One region of the Streptomyces sp. NPDC059169 genome, then DNA from elsewhere that is predicted to be linked to it. Evidence: riboswitches for the same ligand, from Rfam matches in the RefSeq annotation. Region 1 holds a riboswitch; each other region holds the start of a gene.
What was found. A riboswitch is a leader RNA that binds a small molecule or an ion and turns the genes downstream of it on or off. The one in region 1 is predicted to bind cyclic di-AMP.
Positions count from the first base shown of each region.

Region 2: another riboswitch for cyclic di-AMP. It lies ahead of ACFXOM_RS29185 (transglycosylase family protein); the one in region 1 lies ahead of ACFXOM_RS22720 (M23 family metallopeptidase).
Region 3: another riboswitch for cyclic di-AMP. It lies ahead of ACFXOM_RS18635 (WhiB family transcriptional regulator); the one in region 1 lies ahead of ACFXOM_RS22720 (M23 family metallopeptidase).
Region 4: another riboswitch for cyclic di-AMP. It lies ahead of ACFXOM_RS20405 (peptidoglycan DD-metalloendopeptidase family protein); the one in region 1 lies ahead of ACFXOM_RS22720 (M23 family metallopeptidase).

Region 1 is NZ_JBHZCF010000012.1:150,100-154,480, forward strand. Features, by position in the region: gene ACFXOM_RS22705 (GNAT family N-acetyltransferase) at 1-85, opposite strand, end outside; gene ACFXOM_RS22710 (HPr family phosphocarrier protein) at 252-533, shown strand; gene ACFXOM_RS22715 (GntR family transcriptional regulator) at 660-1,337, opposite strand; gene ACFXOM_RS22720 (M23 family metallopeptidase) at 1,541-2,311, opposite strand; cyclic di-AMP (ydaO/yuaA leader) riboswitch at 2,325-2,488, opposite strand; gene ACFXOM_RS22725 (M16 family metallopeptidase) at 2,697-4,079, opposite strand; gene ACFXOM_RS22730 (M16 family metallopeptidase) at 4,097-4,381, opposite strand, start outside.
Region 2 is NZ_JBHZCF010000019.1:54,988-59,368, reverse strand. Features, by position in the region: gene eno (phosphopyruvate hydratase) at 1-1,099, opposite strand, end outside; gene ACFXOM_RS29185 (transglycosylase family protein) at 1,351-2,013, opposite strand; cyclic di-AMP (ydaO/yuaA leader) riboswitch at 2,017-2,212, opposite strand; gene ACFXOM_RS29180 (transglycosylase family protein) at 2,469-3,437, opposite strand; gene ACFXOM_RS29175 (cytochrome P450) at 3,595-4,381, opposite strand, start outside.
Region 3 is NZ_JBHZCF010000009.1:127,886-132,266, forward strand. Features, by position in the region: gene ACFXOM_RS18625 (hypothetical protein) at 1-1,009, opposite strand, end outside; partial or broken gene ACFXOM_RS18630 (IS5/IS1182 family transposase) at 1,541-1,737, shown strand; cyclic di-AMP (ydaO/yuaA leader) riboswitch at 2,348-2,548, shown strand; gene ACFXOM_RS18635 (WhiB family transcriptional regulator) at 2,709-3,020, shown strand; gene ACFXOM_RS18640 (SpoIIE family protein phosphatase) at 3,754-4,381, shown strand, end outside.
Region 4 is NZ_JBHZCF010000010.1:199,561-203,941, reverse strand. Features, by position in the region: gene ACFXOM_RS20415 (TetR/AcrR family transcriptional regulator) at 1-359, shown strand, start outside; gene ACFXOM_RS20410 (SGNH/GDSL hydrolase family protein) at 501-1,292, opposite strand; gene ACFXOM_RS20405 (peptidoglycan DD-metalloendopeptidase family protein) at 1,473-2,414, opposite strand; cyclic di-AMP (ydaO/yuaA leader) riboswitch at 2,419-2,576, opposite strand; gene ACFXOM_RS20400 (tyrosine-protein phosphatase) at 3,226-4,041, shown strand; gene ACFXOM_RS20395 (DUF6126 family protein) at 4,052-4,207, opposite strand; gene ACFXOM_RS20390 (helix-turn-helix domain-containing protein) at 4,227-4,381, opposite strand, start outside.

The sequences.
Region 1 (4,381 bases):
GCCTGATGCGCGCGGTTCCACCGTCGCGCAGCACCACGTCGGCTTCCCAGTGGTCGGGGTACGCGTGGTCCGCCGGGCTCTGCATGGGGCAAGGGTACGGCCCGGGCACCGGTCGCGTGGCCCGGAGGCCGGAGGCAGGCTGGGAGGGCCGGATCGGCGCGCAACCCCCTCACCGCAGGCCGGTCCGCGAGCCTCCCGGCACCCGTGAGAGACTGGTCTAGACAACTTCTGAGACTCCGAAGGACATCACCATGGCAGAGCGCCGCGTCAATGTCGGCTGGGCCGAGGGCCTGCACGCCCGCCCCGCGTCCATCTTCGTCCGTGCCGCCACGGCCTCCGGGGTCCCCGTGACGATCGCCAAGGCCGACGGCACCCCGGTCAACGCCGCCTCCATGCTCGCCGTGCTCGGCCTGGGCGCGCAGGGCGGCGAGGAGATCGTGCTCGCCTCGGACGCCGACGGCGCGGAAGCCGCGCTGGACCGACTGGCGAAGTTGGTCGCCGAGGGGCTCGAAGAGCTTCCCGAGACCGTCTGAGCGTCCTCGCGAAATCATCACGGACCGCGGCACTGGAATTCCAGTGCCGCGGTTCTATTTCCACCCGCGCCGAGGCAGAAAAAACCGCGCGCCGAAATGCGCACTTGTTTGTATACGGGATCGGTGTTAATTCCGGTCGCCGACCCTGTTTACGGCATGTTGCGGAGACCTCACGCGCTCACGGACCCGCAGCCGGTGCGCGCCCGTCGTCCGTTCGGCGTGCAGCGCCGTGAGGGCACGTGCCCGCTCCGCGTCCCCGCGCGCCACCGCGTCGACGATCGCCCCGTGTTCGGCCCAGGCCTCGACCGGGCGCACGGGCTCCTCGACGGAGTACATCCAAGCGATCTTGTGCCGCAGCTGGGTGAGCAGGGCGGTGAGCCCGGGACTCCCCGATGCTTGGGCCAGGGTCTCGTGGAACCAGGCACCGAGCGCGCGCAGATCATCGCCCTGACCCCGACGCGCCCGCTCCTGACCGAGCCTGACCAGGCCCCGCAGCACCCTGAGATGCGCATCCGTGCGCCGCTGGGCGGCCCGCGCCGCCCCCAGCGGCTCCAGCAGCATCCTGACCTCCAACAGATCTGCCGCCTCCTGCTCGGTGGGCTCCGCGACACAGGCCCCCGCGTGCCGCCGCGTGACCACGAAACCCTCCGACTCCAGGGTGCGCAGCGCCTCGCGCACGGGCACGCGCGAGACGCCGTACCGGCGCGCCAGCTGCTCCTCGGTGAGGCGGCTCCCACGCTCGAAGACACCGGAAACGATGTCCTCGCGAATCGCCGTGCATACCGAGCGCGCTGGAATGCGCATACCGAACCTCCGCCTTTAATCCGCGCGAAACCCAGTCGAGCGACGCCTGTTCGGTGACTCTATTCCAAGAGGTCCGAATTTCCGATGGCCACCCGTAATCCATGGATATTTTTTGGCCGGAGTACGACGAAGGCCCCGGCTCGGTCGTCCCGGGCCGGGGCCTTCGTGAGGAAGGAGGGTGCGGAGGAGGAGCTGAGGACGGATCAGACGTTGACGCCGTGCGAGCGCAGGTAGGCGATCGGGTCGATGTCCGAGCCGTAGTCGGCACCCGTGCGCGCCTCGAAGTGCAGGTGCGGGCCGGTCGTGTTGCCGGTCGAGCCGGACAGGCCGATCTGCTGGCCCGGAGTGACCTTCTGCCCGACGGAGACACCGATCGAGGAGAGGTGGCCATACTGCGTGTACGTACCGTCGTGCATCTTGATCACGACGTTGTTGCCGTAGGCACCGCCCCAGCCGGCCTCCACGACCTCGCCCATGCCGACGGAGACGACCGGAGTGCCGGAGGAGGCGTGGAAATCGACGCCTGTGTGGCTGCCGGAAGACCAGATCGCACCGCCGGAGTGGTAGCCCGTGCTCACGTACGAGCCGGCGACCGGCGTGGTGTAGGACATCAGGCGCTTGCGCTCGGCCTCGCGCGCGGCGCGCTCGTGGGCCTCGCGGGCCGCCTTGACGCGGATCTCCGCCTTGCGCTTCGCCTCGGCCTCGGCGAGCGTCTGGGCGGCGGCCATCGAGGCCTCCTCCTGCTGCGCATCGGCCTGCGCGCCGACCTGACGGGCCAGCGAGTCATCGGTGACGATCGCGTTGAGCCCGGTGTCCTCGGGCGAGGAGGCTTCCGTGTCGGCGGCGAACGCCGGGGAGGCGAGGGTTCCGATCACGCCGGTGGTGGCGATGGCCGCCGCTCCCGTGATGCCCGCGCGCTTGCGCGAAAGGCGGCTCGGACCACGATGCTTCCCGGTGGCACGGGTGAACGCCATGAAGTGGCTGATCCTTTCCTTCCTTCTCGCCTACCGGGTTAGCTGACGGGTTCGGAGCAGGAAGGTCTCCTACGGGCCCCTCCGCGCGGATGCGAAGGCGTCCGATTCACCCCAGGGGACATGTGGGTCCCCGGCTCCCCAGGCTCGCGCCCGACGGGGACTCGGCGATGACTGCCCGATGCCGCGGGTGCGGCGGTACGACCGGCGGACAGCGCACTCGACGCTAGGCCGATCTTCATCCGATCACCAAACAGACACGCCCCTTTGTAGTGCACGCCACAGATCAGACGGGCAGGCAAACCAACAAAGCGGACATACGGAAAGGCCTCGTTGACACGCGGCCAACGAGGCCTCCCGGGCAGCGCCGGACGCGTCCGGCAGTCAATCAGCCGGAGACTACGGTCACTTCGCCGATTCCGAGGGCCTTCACCGGCTCCTCGATCTCCGAGGCGTCGCCGACGAGGATCGTGACGAGACGGTCGACCGGGAAGGCGTTGACGGCCGCAGCCGTGGCCTCGACCGTACCGGTCTCCACCAGGCGCGCGTACAACTGCGCCTGGAAGTCGTCGGGAAGGCCCTGCTCGACCTGGTCGGCGAGCGTGCCCGCGACCGAGGCGGCCGTCTCGTACTTCAATGGGGCCACACCCACCAGGTTCTGCACGGCGACGTCGCGCTCCGCGTCCGTCAGCCCCTCGGCGGCGAGGGTGCGCAGCACCTTCCAGAGGTCCTCCAAGGCCGGCCCCGTGTGCGGGGTGTCGACCGAACCGCTGATGGCGAGCATCGCGGCGCCCGTGGCCCCTCCGGGCGAGGAGGGGGCGGCAGAGCGCAGCACCTGGCTGAAGGCCCGCACGCCGTAGGTGTACCCCTTCTCCTCGCGCAGGACGCGGTCCAGCCGGGAGGTGAGCGTGCCACCCAGGCAGTACGCACCGAGGACCTGCGCCGCCCAGACCCGGTCGTGGCGGTCCGGGCCGATGCGGCCGATGAGCAGCTGCGTCTGGACCGCACCGGGACGGTCCACGATGACGACGCGGCCCGTGTCATCGGCGGTGATCGGCGGCATGGGCCGGCTCTCCACCACATCACCCGACCAGTTGCCGAGCGTGTCGGCGAGGAGGGCGTCCACGTCGGTTCCGAGGAGGTCGCCGACGATCACGGCGGTGGCCGCGGCGGGGCGCACGTGGGCCTCGTAGAAGGCCCGTACAGCGGCGGCGTCGATGCGCGCCACCGTCTCCTCGCTGCCCTGGCGGGGCCGTGACATCCGCGAGGAGGCGGGGAAGAGCTGCTTGGACAGCTCCTTCGCGGCGCGCCTGCCCGGGTTGGCGGTCTCGTGGGGGATCTCGTCCAACCGGTTACGGACGAGACGGTCGACCTCGCTGTCGGCGAACAGCGGCGCGCGCAGCGCCTCGGCGAGCAGACCCATGGCCTTGGGCAGCCGGGAGACGGGCACCTCGAGGGAGACCCGGACGCCCGGGTGGTCGGCGTGCGAGTCGAGCGTTGCTCCGCAGCGCTCGAGCTCCGCGGCGAACTCCTCCGCCGTGTGCTTGTCGGTGCCCTCGGACAGTGCCCTGGCCATGATCGTGGCGACACCGTCCAGGCCCTCGGGCTCGGCGTCGAGCGGGGCGTCGAGGAAGACCTCGACGGCCACGACCTGCTGGCCGGGTCGATGGCACCGCAGCACGGTCAGCCCGTTGTCGAGCGCGCCGCGCTCGGGCGCGGGGAAGGCCCACGGCCTGGCGTCTCCGGGCTGCGGCTGCGGGTGGAATTCCATGGTCGCGGCAGCGTCGGTCACTGGTCCGCCCCCTCTTCGTCGTCGTGAGCACCGCTGTCGGCGGAGGCGGGCTCGTACACCAGTACCGCCCTGTTGTCCGGCCGCAGCCGGGCCCTGGCGACCGCCTTCACCTCTTCTGCGGTGACGTCCAGGACCCGCTGGACGGCACTGAAGGCCAGCTGCGGGTCACCGAACAGGACGGCGTAGCGGCACAGTTCGTCCGCGCGGCCCGCGACCGTGCCGAGCCGGTCCAGCCACTCGCGCTCCAGCTGAGCCTGTGCGCGCTCCATCTCCTCCGGACT
Region 2 (4,381 bases), on a different contig from region 1:
CACCGGAACGGTGGGACATCATGCACTTGAAGCCGTTGCGCTGGGCCAGCTCGACGGCGTCCAGGGTCTCGGTCAGCGAACCGATCTGGTTGACCTTGACGAGCAGTGCGTTGGCCGCACCGTCGTCGATGCCCCGGGCGAGGCGCTCCGGGTTGGTGACGAACAGGTCGTCGCCGACCAGCTGCACCTTGGTGCCCAGCTTCTCGGTGATGGTCTTCCAACCGTCCCAGTCGTCCTCGAAGAGCGGGTCCTCGATGGAGACGAGCGGGTAGGCGGCGACCAGCTCCTCGTAGTACTCGGTCATCTCGGTGGCCGAGCGGGACTTGCCCTCGAACTCGTAGGAGCCGTCCTTGTAGAACTCCGAGGCGGCGACGTCGAGCGCCAGGGCGATGTCCTTGCCCGGCGCGTAGCCGGCCTGCTTGACGGCTTCGAGGATGAGGTCGAGGGCCTCGCGGTTGGAGCCCAGGTTCGGGGCGAAGCCGCCCTCGTCGCCGAGGCCCGTCGACAGGCCCTTGTCCTTCAGGACCTTCTTCAGGGTGTGGTAGACCTCGGTGCCCCAGCGCAGCGCCTCGGAGAAGGACTCCGCGCCGATGGGAGCGATCATGAACTCCTGGATGTCCACGTTGGAGTCGGCGTGCGAGCCGCCGTTCAGGATGTTCATCATCGGAACGGGCAGGAGGTGCGCGTTCGGGCCGCCCAAGTAGCGGAAGAGCGGGAGGTCGGAGGCCTCGGAGGCGGCGTGCGCGACGGCCAGGGAGACGCCGAGGATCGCGTTGGCGCCGAGGGAGGACTTGTCCGGGGTCGCGTCCAGGTCGAACATCGCCTGGTCGATCAGGCGCTGCTCGGTGGCGTCGTACCCGACGAGCTCCGGGCCGATCTGCTCGATGACGGCGAGGACGGCCTTCTCGACACCCTTGCCCTGGTAGCGGTTCTGGTCACCGTCGCGGAGCTCGAGGGCTTCGAACGCGCCGGTGGACGCACCGGACGGAACGGCAGCACGGCCGGTGCTGCCGTCGTCGAGGCCAACCTCGACCTCGACCGTGGGGTTGCCTCGGGAGTCCAGGATTTCCCGGGCTACGACGACGTCGATGGACGGCACGAGCATCTCCTTCTGGGATGTGTCGCTGATGGTGACGCCAGCGGGGCGGCGTCAGCGCAGGGTCGCTTGGGCCTTGCGACATGAGCCTATCCGGACCGGCCGCGTCAGCCAGCCGGTGCCCGCCCCCTGGGACGAAAAAGCGGACGGAACAGGAAGAAGCCCCGGCCCGGCGTGTACGGGGGAAAACACGCCGGGCCGGGGCGATCGGGGGACCGGGCCGGGGCCGGGCGGCCCGGCTCGGTCGGCGCGGGTCAGCTCAGGTGCAGCAGCTGGCCCGGGAAGATGATGTTCGCGTCGTCCAGGATGTTCTTGTTCAGGTCGAAGAGCTTCTTCCAGCCGCCCTCGACCTTCTCCGCCTTAGCGATCTTGCTCAGGGTGTCGCCGGCCTTGACCTCGTACTCACCGTCGCCCTTCTTCACGACCTTGGTCGGGGCGGCGGGCTTGGCCGCCTTCACCGGGGCGGCGGGACGCACGGAGCGGGTCGTGGGGGCCTCGGCACGCTTCGGGGCCGGGGCGGCGGCCGCGTACGGGGCGCTGGACAGGCCCACGCCGCAGTTCGGCCAGGCCCCCTTGCCCTGCCCGGCCAGCACCTTCTCGGCGACCGCGATCTGCTGCGCCTTCGACGCCTTGTCGGCGGTCGGGGCGTAGGCCGTACCGCCGTACGCGGCCCAGGTGGAGGCGGAGAACTGCAGGCCCCCGTAGAAACCGTTGCCGGTGTTGATCGACCAGTTGCCGCCGGACTCGCACTGGGCGACGGCGTCCCACTCGGAGGCGGTGGCGGCGCTGGCGGTGCCGGCCACCACGAGCGGCGCGGCGATGGCGGCACCGGTGACACCGGCCATCGCGGCGATTCGGGCGGTGGTCCGGTGGATGGCGGACGGGCGGCGGTGCGTGCCCTTGCCGGAAAGCAGCATGGAACTTCTCCTCACCGACGCCTGCGAGGTGAGCTGTCGGGTTCGGGCGTGGGAGCTGCCCGGCCTCGCGTCCCCGGACGCGCGGCTTCACCCCGAGCCGTCCCCGACCTCCGACGGCGGAGCCCCCTGGACTCCCGTCAACGGCCGGGCCCGGCACTTACCTTGGGTCCCCCGCTCCTGCCTACGGCGCTTGCGCGACGACTGTTCCCGGCGGCCGCCGGCAGGATTCGGCGTGCGGTCGTCGGGGCCCGCAGTGGCGAGCGGTTCAGACCGTAGACACAGCTCTCCCCGATGTTCAAAGAAGAACATCGGGGAGAAATCACCCATATCTGACGGAGTGAGATGTCCGTTTTCGCAGGTGAGAGGGCTGTTGGCCGGACTTGACTGCTTAGAGGCGCCAGTTGACCGGAAGAGACTCTTGTCTCACTTGCACAGAACGGACATAACCCCGCGAACTACTTCGCCAACTGGTCGTCGCCCGTGGCCAGATCGAGACTCTGGCCAGGCAGGATGAGATCGGGGTCAGCCCCGACGACCTCTTCGTTGGCGCTGTACAGGGCCGACCAGCCGCCGGGCACGTGGTGCGCGTCCGCAATGTTCGAGAGGCTGTCACCGGGACGGACGGTGTACTCACCTTCGGTCGTGACGGCGTCCCGTGTCGGTACGTCATCCCGTGAGGCATGACGACCGGAATCTCGCTCATTGCCCGAATTGACCGCCTCGTCTTCCTCGGCGGGAGTACCTCGATGCTTGCCGGCACCACCCTCGGCGGCAGCCCCCGCACCGGAGTCCACACCGGGGCCGCCCTCGTCGTCCGCGTCCGACACCCCGTCGGAGTCGCTCGCGGAACCTCCCGCGGCGGATGGTGCGGAGGAAGGGCTCGCCGGCTTCTGTGACGACTCGGCCGAGGCACCCGACCCGGACGGGGCGGAGGACGGCGACGAGGCGTCGGCACCCGTCTCCGGGGCCTCGTCCGCACCGTCACCGAACGACGGACTCTCTGCAGCGCCCTGCGCGGCGGAGGCGGAACCGCTCCCCGCCATGGAGGCGGAGGACCCGAGTCCGGTGATCACCGCACAGTTCGACCAGGCCGAGGGCCCCTGCGCCGCGAGCACCATCTCGGCGACCGCGATCTGCTGCGCCCGGCTGGCGAGGTCGGGACGCGGGGCGTACGCCGTACCGCCGTAGACCTCCCACGTCTCCTGCGTGAGCTGCAGGCCGCCGTAGTAGCCGTTGCCGAAGTCGGCGCTCCACTCCCCGCCGCTCTCGCAGTCGGCCACACGGTCCCAGGTGGCGGAGTCGGCGGCGGAGGCCGCACCCGCACCCAGCAACGGGATGGCGATGGCCGATCCGGTCACCCCTGCCGCGACGACGAGAGCGGGAGCCTGACGGGGGCGGCGGTGTCGACCGTTCCCGGAGAGCATGCGGTGCGCCTTCCGTGTGACAACAGAGAACCCGCAGCCCCTCAGATTCGATCGGATCTACGAGGGCCGCGAGTGGGGGTGAACGTAGCCGCATTCGCCGTTCAGTCACAAGTCGGTGCAGTAAAGATCACGTCAAAGTCACGATCTTGATGGTGCGTCAGCTGTCGACGGGGGTGAACTCAACGGGCAGAGTGCGCAATCCACGCATGATGAGCCCCCCACGCCACCGCAATTCGGAAGGATCGACCGCAAGCCGCAAGTCGGGCATACGTGCCAGTAGGGTCGCCAACGCCGTCTGCCCCTCCAGTCGTGCGAGGGGCGCGCCGAGGCAGTAGTGGATGCCGTGCCCGTAGCCCAGGTGCTGGTTGTCCCGACGGGAGAGGTCGAGCACGTCGGGATCAGGGAAGCGCTCCGGATCGCGGTCGGCGGCGGCGAGGACGACGAGCACCGGGTCACCGGGGGCGATCTCCTGCCCGCCGAGGGTGAGCGGCTCGGTCGCGAAGCGCCAGGTGGCGAGCTCGACCGGTCCGTCGTAGCGGAGCAGCTCCTCGACGCCCGTGGCGAGCAGCCCGGTCTCGCCGGCCGCGACCGACGCCTGCAACCGCGCCCGCTGCTCCGGGTTGCGCAGCAGCGCGTACGTACCGTTCCCGATCAGATTGACCGTCGTCTCGAACCCGGCGAAGAGGAGGATGAAGGCCATGGCCGCGGCCTCGTTCTCGGTGAGGTGCTCGCCGTGGTCGGACGCCTTGATGAGACCCGAGATGAGGTCGTCCCCCGGGGCCTCGCGCTTACGGTGGATCAACTCCGCCAGATAGCCGCGCATCTTCTTCACCGACCGGGCCACCCCGCCCCGCGGCCCCCCACCGTGACGGATCATCATCCCCGCCCAGTCACGGAAGTCGTCCTGGTCCTCGCGCGGTACGCCGAGCATGTCGCAGATGGCG
Region 3 (4,381 bases), on a different contig from region 1:
AGGCCAGCGCGGACGTGGCCTGGTTGTCGCTGGACTGGTTGGGCGCGGTGAACGGCTTGCAGCCCAGGGCCGGGTCCATGAACGCGGTCAGCAGAAGATTGTCGCTGCCGTTGGCCAGGTCGGTGGGGACGTTGACCTTCGCCGACCTGTCCCTTCCGTCGTGGCGGTGGTGGCGGTCGCCGTGGTTGTCCAGTCGCTTGGCCTTCGCCATGGCCTTCCTGCTGGCGGCGTTGTTCTGGGCGATCCGGCCGCGGGCGTCGACGAGGTAGTGGGTGACCACGTTGTCGCTCCCGTCCTGGTCCACGACGGAGAAGTCCCTCGTGGTCGGGCAGGGCAGGCCGTCCTTGGCGGTCCCCAGTGCCGGAATCGTGAGCTTCTTGTTGGCTGTCTGCTCGTTGGCGGCCTTGAAGAAGGCGGGCGCGTTGCAGTAGGCGAACTGACCGAAGATGGACCCCGGCACACCGTTGACACACTTGCCCTGGCCCAGGCTGTCGGAGCGGTCGCCGGCCCGCAGCGTCAGATTGGCGTTGTTGAAACCGAACCATATTCCGACCGTGGAGCCCGCCGGCACCGAGGGCAGGACGGGGCGCGCTGCCGGCCTCGCCCCCTTGTCGACCACCAGCGGGTTGTAGATGGTCAGTTTGCCGTCCTGGGTGAGGATCGCGGCTTCCACGAACGCCGCCTGATCCGGATTCGCCTCATGGCACGGTCCCTGCGTCGGATCCGTCGCGACGAGTTCGTAGGGCGTGGCCAGGCCTTTGGCGGTGAGCGGCTGCGGAGGGACCACCAGCGTGCAGTTCGCGTTGGGTTCGCCTACGAGTGTCGGTTGTGCGGAGGCCCGCGGGGTGCCCCGCCGGTGGTGGCTGCCCGCCGCGAACACTGATCCTGCGACGACCGCGAGGATCACCGGCCCGCCGACCAGCGCGACCGACAGCTTCGATCGCTTCCAGCGTCTGGCGTGTTCCCGCCGCAACGTGCGCGAGCCCTGTGTCAATTTCTTCCGGGGCACTGTTTTGCTCCTTGCCTTGCCTGCCATTTCCCCCGTGAGACAACCCACAACTGCACCAGAACGCGGCGCTCGTCGCACTGCCCACTAGCGCAGTGAGCAACGGGACCGATCGCGCGTCCGGCGCGACGGATCCATTCGCCAAACATGCCGGATCACGTGGCGCACGACGGTAACAGCGAGACCTTCTGGCATGCACGGCGAATTGCCGAATCGGTGGACCGCCAGGAGCAGTTGGGCCCGGGATCTGAGGTAATCCTGCGGATCCTTCCGCCATGCCGGAAACCAGCAAGAGTGTTCCGGCTCAGTGGACTTGCAGAACCGCAAGGGCGAACCTCTTTCATCCTGTTCCCCAGGAGTGAAATTGCCTGTTCAGCAGGGATGGTGGCGAGGCAGGGACGTCGTCGTTTGCGTGGTGATTCCACGCAACACGCGGTCGACCGGAGGGGCCCTATCGGCTCCGCATCCCGCCATGTTCGACGTTCCGCGGACCCTCGTGCCCGCAGACCCTCGTGCCCGCGGACCGGGGTCCGCCAGGGCGCCGGCGCCACCTTCCGCGCGCCCCGCCACCAGATCCAGCGCGGCCACTACCGACAATCCAACCGCGACCACGCCCGCCTCCGAGCACCCGACGAACGCGCCTTCGCCCAGGTGAAGACCTGGCGACCACTCCAACGAGCACATGCTCCAGCCTCCGCATCAGCCTGCCCGTCCAAGCCGTCCTCACCTAGCTGACCTGCGACTGTCGAGGAAGAAGCTCGGCGGAACCTCGATGGGATTCCATGGGAATCTGCCGCAATGTCCGGCGCGCCGCCAGAGCGTCGACTCAGACTCGTGCCCCCCTCGGGACTGCGGTGCTGAACGCACAGGCACCGCCGACCGTATCCATGGTCATGGATGCAGGGGTCCACGATCGCCGGAGGTCGCGCATGGTCCATGTCACCTGCTGTGCAGGCAGGAGTTCGCAAGCGGGTTGGGCGACAACACCACCATGCCGAGCGGTACCGGCGGTCCGCGGCGCTCCAATGGGCGGCGCCCGGAGCCGAATCGGCGACTCCCCAGCTCAACGGGCCCATCTGGACAGTCGCCACGTAAAACCGATGCGCCAAGCAGAACACCGTTGTGACGCTTGTCTCTCCAAAGGGCGGCACGTTCCCATGGAGCGCCGGCAGACACCTCTTGGCCAGCGAGAACGCCTATCCGTCAGGCACCACTTGCGATTGATGTACACCATCGGGGGTTTGAAGTGTTCGCAGAAGTGTGCTTCGTTTTCTTGGCACGCTGCAGCGAGCCCCGCCGGACCGGAAAGCCGAGTCCTGCCGCCGACCGACGGGAACAATAGACGCGAAAGCGCCGCGGGCAGGAGCGGGGGACCCAAGGTCTTTCGCCGGAACCGAAGACCGTACGCAGTGCAAGAACCACATTGCGACACGCTCGACGGTCCGGCTCGGGGTAAAGCCGAAAGGCCGTGCGCCACGGCCCGGCCGGACAACTCACGTCCGAACCCGACAGCTAACCTCGTAGGCGCCGGTGAGGACGTCACATCATGACCAAGCACCTTCCCCATTCCAAGGAACCTGCACTTCGGTCGATTTCCCCGACCCGGCAGCGGGTCGGCGGCCGAGCATCGGGCCCGGCATCGGCATCGGCTGCGAAAGACTTGACCTTCAACCACGGTTCGAAGGGCAACGAAAACGACAACCTGGCGGGGACGGACAGCTACTGGGGCGGGCGGGCGGCGTGCCTGGCCACCGATCCGGACGAGTTGTTCGTGAGGGGTGCCGCGCAGAACAGCAGCAAGATCGTCTGCACTGACTGTGCCGTGCGTACGGAATGCCTTGCGCACGCTCTCGACCAGCGCATCGAGCACGGGGTTTGGGGTGGTATGACCGAGCGTCAGCGCCGTGCCCTGCTACGCCGCCGACCGAGCGTGACCTCTTGGCGGCGCCTGTTGGAGGCGGCCCGTCTGGAACACCAACGGCAGACCGAAGCGCAGCCCTGCGGCCAGGTCTGACCCCACCAGCGCCTACGCACGACCGACCTCGGACTGTGAAGCGCCTCCCGGCACGCGGTGAGCGGGCACCAGGCCCGCACCCCTTCACAGCCCGTGCCGGTCGAGGATGCTCATCAGCGAGGTCCGTCACGTCGTTGCTGTCGCCGAGCGGCTGGCCGACCAGCCGCTCGGCCAGCCGCTCCGGATCGGTGCGCGCGACTCGTACGCTTCCAGATGGGCGTCGGCCACAGCGGCGACGGTCTGCCCCCACCACACCGTCGGAGCCGTCGATCTCCTCGTAGGCCTCTCCCAGCACCCGGATCGCCCCTCGGCCAGCCCGACCGCCTGCGCGCCCCGACCGTCGGCGGTCAGGTCGCGCCACACGCCCGCCGCCTCGGCCACCTGCTGTGCATACGCGGGGGCATCGGCGTACTCGACGTACCCGTACCGGGCACATCAGTACGGAGCCACATGGCCGTTGCCGCGGGCCGGACGCCTGCCAGGAGATGACGACCGGCGGATGACGACACCAGCGGAGGTCGTACGACCTGCGCACGCCGCGCCTCGGCACGCACACACCGCGATCAGCACGGTCATCGGGTGCAGTCGGCCCCGACGGCGCGTTAGCGCGCGACGACGGGCAGGTGCAGGCTGGAAGTGCTGCTCCGCGCCCAACGGCAGAGCCGTGAGCAGCAACGAAGGGAGCCACCTGCGGATAGCGAGGCCGGATCGTGCGGCGGAGGTGATCGGGCCCATGGTGCAGCGGGACCACTTGTTGATCGTGGACGCGAACGGGGCGGTGGCGGAGTGGAGCAAGGACGCCGAACGTCTTCTCGGGCATACCGCTGCAGACGCGGTGGGGCGACCTGCCACGATCTTGGTCGGAGGACCACCTCACGCCGGGGAGTCCGTGAGGTGCGGACGACGTGGTGCTCAGGTGTCCGGCGGGTCCGCAGGACTGGACCTGCGCGTGGAGCCGGTGCTACGCGCGGACGGATCGGTGGCCTGGGGCGTCTGGGCAGCCCGTCGGCGCGACGCAGAAGCCGACGAGGTGGGGCCCGCGATCCTGGACGCTCTGTTCACCCAGTCACCGGTGGGTCTCATGGTCGTGGACGCGGACCTGCGCGTCCTGCGCGTCAACACCGCCTCCGAAGGCATGCGCGGCGCTCCTGTCGAGCAGCTGCTCGGCCGGCCGGTCACCGAGGCCTTCGACATGGCCGACCCCGACGGAGTGAAGGCGATGGTCCGCGCAGTGCTCGACAACGGTGTACCGGTCCTCGACCGGCTCGTACGCGGCCGCCCACCGGCCGGTTCCGGCCCCGAGCACGTCTACTCGGTCTCCGTCTTCCGCCTGCAGGACGCCAGCAGCCGTGTGCTGGGAG
Region 4 (4,381 bases), on a different contig from region 1:
CGACCGGACAGGCGAAGGGGTGGCGTCTCTGGATCGAAGGCTGGGCGGCCGCCCTGCGCGACCCCGCTCTGCGCGACGTGGCCCGTGACCTCGACCAGCAGTGGAAGGCTGAACTGACGGCAGTCATCGCCGAGGGCGCCGCATCGGGCGAGTTCTCCTGTGCGGACCCCGAGTCGGCTGCCTGGCGGCTGACCGCGCTGCTGGACGGCCTGGCCGTGCAGGTGACCTCCTACGCCGGATCGCTCACGCGAACCGCCATGGTGGAGTGGACGGATCAGGTGCTCGCCAGGGAACTGGGGCTCGACCAGGGGGTGTTGCCACGACAGGGCACCCGATGCGTCGAAGGCCCGCTCCCGTAGGAGCAGGGCAGGGCCGGTGCGGCCCTGCGGCCCCGTCGTCAGCTCAGGTCTGGCGCTGCGGTTCGTAGGCAGGTTCCTCCAGCCCGAAGGTCCCGCGGGCGGGGTCCTGGGAACGGATGCCCGCTCCCGCGGTGCTGCCGCTCAGAGCGGCAGCAGATACGGACGCTTCGGCTCCACGTGGTCACCGGACGACTCGCCGCGGAGCCTCCTGCCGATCCACGGCACGAGGTACTCGCGTGCCCATTGGATGTCGTCGCGCCGGACGTCGAGGGTGCCGCGCGGTGGGAGCGGCGGCCACGGCTGGTCCGGGTCGGCGGGCACCTCGAGTCCGAGCACCTGCGCGGCTCGGAGCGCCACACGTGTGTGGCCCTCGGGCGAGAGGTGCAGGCGGTCGTCGTCCCAGGCGCGCCTGTCCTGGACGGACCTGAGCGACCAGAGGTCGAGGACGGGGCAGTCGTAGCGGTCCGCGATGGAGCGGACGTGGGCGGTGTACGTGGCGATCTTGCCGCGGAGGTGGCGGAGCACCGGCACACCGCGGGTGTCGAACCCGGTGGTCACCATGACGGTGCCGACGGATGCCGCGAGGTCGGCCACGGCTCGCTCGAAGCGCTCCGCGACGTCGTCGGGGTCGGTTCCGGGCCGGATGATGTCGTTGCCTCCGGCGCAGAACGTCACCAGCTCGGGTGCGAGTTCCTTGGCGCGCGGGACCTGCTCCTCGACGATCTGGTCGAGGAGGCGGCCGCGTACGGCGAGGTTCGCATAACGGAAGGCGTGTTCGGGCATGCGGTCGTCCAGAAGGACGGCGAGGCGGTCCGCCCAGCCCGTGAACTGCCCGTCCGGTCCTGGGTCCCCGACGCCTTCGGTGAAGCTGTCACCAATGGCCGCGTACGACCCGAATGCACTCTTTGCTCTTGATCGCGAATCGTCTCCCACTCACGACATCTTTCACTGCGCGAAGTGACCTACGCCACCGTAGGGAGGGGTTGACGGGGCGTGATATAGACCACCCGGCGAGTCGGTGAGAAGCGGGAATACTGCGCGTTCGGCGAACGCGTCCGTCCGCCGCCCCGGTCAGGTGGGTCGGCGGACGGCTGCCCGGCGCGGGGATCCTCGTCAGATCGCCACGCCGTGCTGGCGCAGGTAGGCCAGCGGATCGATGTCCGAGCCGTAGTTCGGGGTGGTGCGGATCTCGAAGTGCAGGTGCGGACCGGTGGTGTTGCCGGTGGAACCGGAGAGGCCGACCTGATCGCCGCCCTTCACGCCCTGGCCGGCCGAGACGGACAGCGCGGAGAGGTGGGCGTACTGCGAGTAGGTACCGTCGTCGTGCTTGATCACGACCTGGTTGCCGTAGGCGCCGGCCCATCCGGCCGAGACGACGCTGCCCGGACCGACGGCCTTCACGGACGTCCCGGCCGACGCCACGAAGTCCACGCCCGTGTGGTAGCCGCTGGACCACATGGGCCCGGAGGTCTTGTACGCGGTACCGAGAGGGGAGTTGACCGGAAGGGTGTAGCCGGCGGCACTGATCTTCAGGGCGTTCGCGGCCGGTGCGGGAGCGACCGCGGGGCGGGCGTCCGAGCGGGAGGCGCGGTCGGCAGCGACGGCCGGCTTCTGGCTCTTCGCCGGGGCCTTGGCCTTCGCCGCGCTCTTCGCGGAGGGCTGGGCCGAGGGGGCGGCCTTTGCCCGGGCCCCGATGGACAGCTTCAGTCCGGGGTGGATCAGCGACGGGTCCTCCCCGACGGCAGCGCGGTTGTCGGCGTACAGCTTCTTCCAGCCGCCACGGACGTGCTGATCCCTGGCGATCTTCGACAGGTAGTCACCGGCCACGACGGTGTACGTCTTGGGCGCTGCGGGAGTCTTCACCACCTGCGGGGCGGCGGCCTGCCGGGCGACGGCGGCGGTGCGCTCGGCGGTGGGAGCGGACTTCGCAGCGGCGTGCGCACCGGCGGCGCCGATGAGCGGGAGTGCGATGACGACTCCACCCGTTCCGGCGGCGACGAATCCACGGCTGAACGGGCTGGTCCTCGGACGACGGTGCTTACCCCTACCGGGCATGGCGAATTCCTCTCCGTCGCCTGCGAGGTGAGCTGTCGGGTTCGAGCTGGAGCTGCCCGGCCGCGCGCAGGCGCGGCTTCACCCCGAGCCGTCCGCGGGTGCGGATCGGCGAACTACCTGGGTCCCCCGCTCCTGCCACACGTGGATGGGTGCGATATTCCGGACGGCGGCAGGATGAGGCGTTCCGACCGGATTGCGGTGACCGTAAACGAGCCAGGTCGAGACAAACAAGCCATCACTTCCACGAGGAATCCTTCCGGTTCAAATCGACCGGGAATTCCACGTCACGCTCCGTGGATTCGCGATCTTCGATTTCCACGAGGGCAAGGGAGTTGACCCGTGGGCCGCCACCACGGACCGTCACGGATATGATTCAGCTCACGGGGCTCCAGCCATTCCCGGCAGACTCAGGGCGAGTTGCCCAATATTGACAAATCCGGACAGAAGTATCGTTCGCATCGAAATTTCTCCAGTCGCCCACGCATTCCGCATATACGGAACGGCGGGCGGGCGACATGGCGCACCGGTGACGCAAAAGCCCAAAAGAGACATATGGCTACATTTATCGACATCTCACCTTCCGACTGGAGATTCGAGGCCGCAGCCACCCCGGACCTGACTGCCCGAAAGGCACCCCTTGGGGGCGCACGACGTGCCGCGGAGCGCCGACCGCGCACCAGTGCGAGCGATATCGCCACCGAGACGGTGGCTCCGACCGGCCGCATCGAAATAATTGCCTGAGGAATCAATGTCGTAGGGTCAGGACCGCGCCCTTGTCGGCGAGCGCCGACCGCAGACCCGAGGAGCCCCCGTGACGCAGCAGCTGCCTCAGATCCCCTCGACCGAGCCCGAGCTCTCCGGCGTGCGCAACTTCCGTGACGTGGGCGGGCTACCGACCGTCGACGGGCGCCGGGTGCGGCACGGACGCCTCTTCCGCAGCGGCCACCTCGCGCACGCCACCGACACCGACACCACGTTCCTCACCTCGCTCGGCCTCCACACGATCTTCGACTTCCGCAATTCCGCGGACCAACGGCTCGAGGGCCCGGACGTCGAACTCCCGGGCGTGCGGAACGTGAACATCCCGCTGTCGGATCCCGCCGACGGCGCCGAGTTCTGGCGGATGGTCCGCGAGGGCGACCTGGAGCAGCTGAAGTCGATCCTCGCGGACGGCAAAGCGGCCCACAGGATGTCCAGCTCGTACCGCACGATGGTCGAACAGCGCACCGCCGAGCACAGCCGCGTGCTCCACTCCCTGGCGGAGGACAGCGTTCCGGCACTGATGCACTGCGCTGCGGGAAAGGACCGGGCGGGGTTGGCGATCGTCGTCTCGCTGCTGGCGGTCGGGGTCGAGCGGGACGCCATCGAAGCCGACTACCTGAAGTCCAACGACCCTCACCGGCGCTACAAGGTGCGGCGCAGCGACAGCTCGTCGGCGGGGATGTCCCCGGAGGTCATGGAGCTGCTGAGCCCGCTGTTCGACGCCCGGTCCGAGTACCTCGCAGCGGCGTTCGAGACCATCGAGGAGACGTGGGGCTCCACCGAGCGCTACCTCTCCGAGGGGCTGAAGGTCTCCTCGGAGACGCGCGAGCGACTGCGCGACCGGCTGCTGGACGGCGCCGCCTGAGGCGGCCTGCTCACTTCCCCCCGACGGTGAACAGCAGGTAGAGGAAGCCCGCGAACAGGTGGCCCGCCACCAGGTAGGCGAACAGCCGCACGGCCAGCCCCACCGGGAACTTGTGCTCGTGGGTCGAAGGCGGCCCCGGCGACTTCTTCGACGGGTTCTGCGGCATGACGGTCCTCCTCGGGTCCTCAGGCATGCGGGTTTCCGTGCGGGTCGGGGCTCTGCAGCAGGGTGTGGACGAAGAGCAGCTCGGCGCCGCCGCGCGTGGCGGCGGCGATGCGGTGCGGAGTGAGCGAGTCGAAGTGGGCGCTGTCGCCCGGGTCGAGCTCGTGCACCGCGTCGC